2 regions of the Bradyrhizobium sp. 521_C7_N1_3 genome follow, and region 1 is predicted to be linked to the other one. Evidence: riboswitches for the same ligand, from Rfam matches in the RefSeq annotation. Region 1 holds a riboswitch; the other holds the start of a gene.
What was found. Region 1 has a riboswitch for S-adenosylmethionine ahead of metX (homoserine O-acetyltransferase MetX). Riboswitches for the same ligand answer to the same signal wherever they lie in the genome.
Positions count from the first base shown of each region.

Region 1 (2,393 bases):
TCCTGCACAGACATCGCTAGCCGTCCTTGTCAGTCAATCCTGGCGGTGAGCCCGCGCGCCTTCCCTGCCGATTGCAGGAAGGCCCGGGCGATATCGAAGAATTCGGGCACGTCGAGCAGGAAGGCGTCGTGGCCGCGATCGGTCTCGATCTCGGCGAACGACACCCGCGCGCTCGACGCGTTCAGCGCATGCACCAGTGCGCGCGATTCCGAGGTCGGGAACAGCCAGTCGCTGGTGAAGGAGACCACGCAGAATCGCGTCTCGATGCCCGCGAACGCCTTCGCCAGCACGCCGCCGTGGTCGCCGGCGATGTCGAAATAATCCATCGCGCGGGTCAGATAGAGGTAGGAGTTGGCGTCGAACCGCTCGACGAAGGACGAGCCCTGGTAGCGCAGATAGCTCTCGACCTGGAAATCGGCGTCGAACGAGAAGGTCGGCAGCTCGCGGTCCTGCATGCGGCGGCCGAACTTGCGATGCAGCGCGGCGTCGGAGAGATAGGTGATGTGCGCGGCCATCCGTGCCACCGCAAGTCCGCGATGCGGATGGATGCGCTGATCGGTGTAGCGGCCGTTGTGCCAGTCGGGATCGGCCATCACCGCCTGGCGGCCGAGCTCGTGGAAAGCGATGTTCTGGGCCGAGTGCCGCGTCGCGCAGGCAATCGCCAGCGCGGAGTACACGCGCTTGGGATAGGCCGCGGTCCATTGCAGCACCTGCATGCCGCCCATCGAGCCGCCGACCACGGCGAACAACGTGTCGATGCCGAGCCGGTCGATCAGCATCGCCTGCGCGCGCACCATGTCGGGAATGGTGATGACGGGAAAATCGAGGCCCCACACCTTGCCGGTCGCCGGATTGATCGAGGCCGGTCCGGTCGAGCCCATGCAGCCGCCGATCACGTTGGCGCAAATGATAAAGTAGTGCTGCGGATCAAGAGGCCGGCCGGGACCGACCAGCGTCTCCCACCAGCCCGACTTGCCGGTGACGGGATGCACGTTGGCGACATGTTGATCTCCCGTCAGCGCATGGCAGATCAGCACCGCGTTGGAGCGATCGGCGTTGAGCTCGCCATAGGTCTGGTAGGCGATCTGGAACGGGGTGAGATCAATGCCGCAATCGAGCGGCAGCGGCTGCTCGGCGCCGAACTGCGCGACCTGCGAATTCGGATGATCCGCCTCATGCGACCGGTCGTCGGCACTGATCGCGGGACTCGGCACAGACTTGACGCCACCCATCTCTGACATCGACCTCGTTTGCGATCAGACGTTCGATCGCAGTGACATCAGGCCATGAAAAACCCGGCCTGAACGATAGGTTCGGCCGGGATCGAAAGGGTCCCCGGCCTGTTTAGCGAGTTTTTTAACGTGGCTGCAAGCCGGCCGGCTCAAATGACCACGGAACGGGCAAAACCTACTGTCTTGGGCGGTTTTCGTCAAGTCGCGGTCCGGATTAGCCAAATTCGTCTCTGTCACATCAGCCCAAAAGGATGTCATTTCTCTTTGCTTTCGCCGCCCCGACTGCCTAATCAGGATATCGATCGCAGCGGATCCGAACCTACCAGCTTGCCTGGCCGATCCGCATTGGAACGCCTCTCAACAGTCCAGTCAGATATGTCCCAACGTCCGCCCGCGCCACCATCGCTCCAGGAATTGCGCAAGGAGATCGACGCGATCGACGAGGGCATGCATCGTCTCCTGATGCAGCGTGGCGACATCATCGACCGCCTGATCCAGGTGAAGCAGACCCAGGAGGTCGGCTCGGCCTTCCGCCCGGCGCGCGAGGCCTCGATGATGCGCGACATCGTCCAGCGTCATCGCGGCATCCTGCCGCTCGACACGGTCGAGAGCATCTGGCGCGTCATCATCTCGACCTTCACCTATGTCCAGGCGCCGTTCTCCGTGCATGCCGACATCTCGGTGAGCGAGCCGGCCATGCGCGATTCCGTGCGCTTCCATTTCGGCTTCACGGTGCCTTACGTCGCGCATTTCAGCGCGCAGGCCGCGGTCGAGGCAGTGGCGAAATCCAAGGGCGACCTGGCGCTGGTCTCGGCAACCTCGAGCCGCACGCCATGGTGGCTGGAGCTGGAAGCCGACGGCGCGCCGAAGATCATCGCGCGGATGCCCTTCGTCGAGCGCGCCGACCATCCGGCTTCACTGCCGGTGTTCGCGATCTCGCGCGTCGCCGACAGCGCCGTGGTGACGGAGGTCGAGACCTTCAGCGTGCGCGTATCAGGGTGGAACGCCGAGGTCGCCCGCGCCCTGTCGCCGCTCGCCGAGATCGTGGCGGTGCCCGATACCGCCTTCGACGGCGCGGCGCTGCTGGTCTCGGTCACGAGCGCGACCAGCATCGACAAAATCAGGGCTGCCCTGATCGAGGCGGGGGCCTCGGTGCGCTCC
Region 1 is NZ_CP197232.1:9,542,070-9,544,462, forward strand. Features, by position in the region: gene metW (methionine biosynthesis protein MetW) at 1-14, opposite strand, end outside; gene metX (homoserine O-acetyltransferase MetX) at 30-1,232, opposite strand; SAM riboswitch at 1,324-1,403, opposite strand; gene AB7008_RS45240 (chorismate mutase) at 1,608-2,393, shown strand, end outside.

Region 2 (2,393 bases), 340 kb from region 1:
AGACGGCGACGCCGCCGGTGAGATCGGCATCGTCGAGATCGACGAGACGCTCGGTCGCGTGCAGCGCCTCGAGATCATCGATGTTGAGGATGGCATCGCCGGTGCGGAAGCGCACCTGGCTCAGGCGCGAGCCCTCACTGACCAGGACCGGAAACGTCTTCGGGCTGATCTCGGCGTAGAGCGGGCCGTGATAGCCGGCGCCGATCATGTCGAAGCGGCGGGTGCCGTCGGCGATGACGCGGGTGAAGACATCGAGCCGGCCGGTCGAGCTTTTCGGGTTCGCGGCCGCGACGATCTCCGGCGGCAGCGCCAGGCTTTCCAGGAGCGGCACGATGTAGACGCAATTGGTCTCCAGCACCGCGCCGTCGGTGAGGCTGAACTCGTGCAGCTTCAACTCGTCGATGCGCTCGGCGACGGTCGCGCCGGGACCGGGCAGGAAGCTGGCGCGAACCCGATAGGCGATGTCGCCGAGGCGAAGGTCGAGGCTCGCCGGCTGGATCTGGCTCTCGACGAAATCGTAGGCAGGCAGGATCAGCCCCGCTTCCGCCATCGCCGCGATCATGCGGTCGGGCAGGATACCATTGGCGTCGGCGGCGACCGTGAACGTCAAACCTGGGTCCTCGTCAGGGGGCAAATGTATCCGGACATGCGGAAAATACAGCCTTTTACGGCTATCCGATGGACGCCTTGACGAAAAGGGCATTGCGGAATATGAGCATGACTTATCCCGTGGTGATTTGAGCCGGCCGGCTTGCAGCCACGTTAAATAAGTCGCTAAACAGGCCGGGGACCTCTGTGATCCCGGCCCGTGGAGATATCCAGGCCGGTTTTTTTGTGACCGTTTTCGACGAGACGGTCATGTCGGAGGTACCTATGTCGAAGTCGACCGCCAACTACCGTCCCGAAACCCGCCTGGTCCATTCCGGCACCCTGCGCTCGCAATATGGCGAGACGTCGGAGGCGCTGTTCCTGACCCAGGGCTACGTCTACAACAGCGCCGAGGAGTGCGAGGCGCGGTTCAAGGGCGAAGATCCCGGCTTCATCTATTCGCGCTATTCCAACCCGACCATCGCGATGTTCGAGCGCCGCATGATCGAGCTCGAAGGCGCCGAAGCCGCCCGCTCGGCGGCGACCGGCATGGCCGCGGTGACGACCGCGATCCTGGCGCCGCTCAAGGCCGGCGATCACGTGGTCGCTTCCCGCGCCCTGTTCGGCTCGTGTCTCTACGTCATCCAGGATCTCTTGCCGCGCTACGGCATCGAGACCACGCTGGTCGACGGTCTCGATCTCGACCAATGGCAGCGCGCCTTGAGGCCGAACACCAAGACGTTCTTCCTGGAGAGCCCGACCAATCCGACGCTCGACGTGCTCGACATTCCAGGGATCGCCGAGATCGCGCACAGCGGCGGCGCGCGGCTCGTCGTCGACAACGTGTTCGCGACGCCGATCTGGCAGAGCCCGCTCGCGCTAGGGGCCGACGTGGTGGTCTATTCCGCGACCAAGCACATCGACGGCCAGGGCCGTTGTCTCGGCGGCATCATCCTGTCGTCTGAAGCGTTCATCGCCGAGCACATCCACAATTTCATGCGCCAGACCGGCCCGTCGATCTCGCCGTTCAACGCGTGGGTCCTGCTCAAGGGCCTGGAAACGCTCGGTGTGCGCGTGCGCGCGCAGACCGAGACGGCGGGACGCATCGCCGACGTGCTGGCGAGCCATCCGAAGATTTCACGGCTGGTCTATCCCGGCCGCGCCGATCATCCGCAGGCAGCTCTCGTGAAGAAGCAGATGCGCGGCGGCTCGACGCTGGTCGGCTTCGAGGTCAAGGGCGGCAAGCAGGGTGCGTTCCGCGTGCTCAACGAGCTCAAGCTTGCAAAAATCTCGAACAATCTCGGCGATGCCAAGAGCCTCGTCACGCATCCGGCGACCACGACGCATCAGCGCCTCAAGCCGGAAGAGCGCGTCGCGCTCGGCATCAGCGAGGGCTTCATCCGCTTCTCCGCGGGGCTCGAGCATGCGGATGATCTGATCGAGGATCTGACCGCGGCGCTGGAGAAGGCGTGAGGGCTCCACGAGATCGGAATCGTAGGGTGGGCAAAGCGGAGCGTGCCCACGATTCACGATCATATCGCCGATAGATGATGGGCACGGCGCGCGAAGGGCGCGCCTTTGCCCACCCTACGGAAGCTCACATCGGCCGGTACGTCCGCACGTCCGCGGGCACATTCACGCCGAGCTTGATCTGGCCGACGGAGCGGATGATGTCGTCGCCGAGGAGCTGGGCGAAGCAGGCATAGCCCCAATCGTTCATGTGCAGGCCGTCGGCGATCACGAAACTCTCGACCGGGATCGATTGATTCTCGTGCCAGTCGCGCATCACCTCGAAGCGGGGGAAG
Region 2 is NZ_CP197232.1:9,878,494-9,880,886, forward strand. Features, by position in the region: gene AB7008_RS46930 (2'-deoxycytidine 5'-triphosphate deaminase) at 1-610, opposite strand, end outside; SAM riboswitch at 720-799, shown strand; gene AB7008_RS46935 (O-succinylhomoserine sulfhydrylase) at 874-2,061, shown strand; gene AB7008_RS46940 (SGNH/GDSL hydrolase family protein) at 2,186-2,393, opposite strand, start outside.
Region 2: another riboswitch for S-adenosylmethionine. It lies ahead of AB7008_RS46935 (O-succinylhomoserine sulfhydrylase); the one in region 1 lies ahead of metX (homoserine O-acetyltransferase MetX).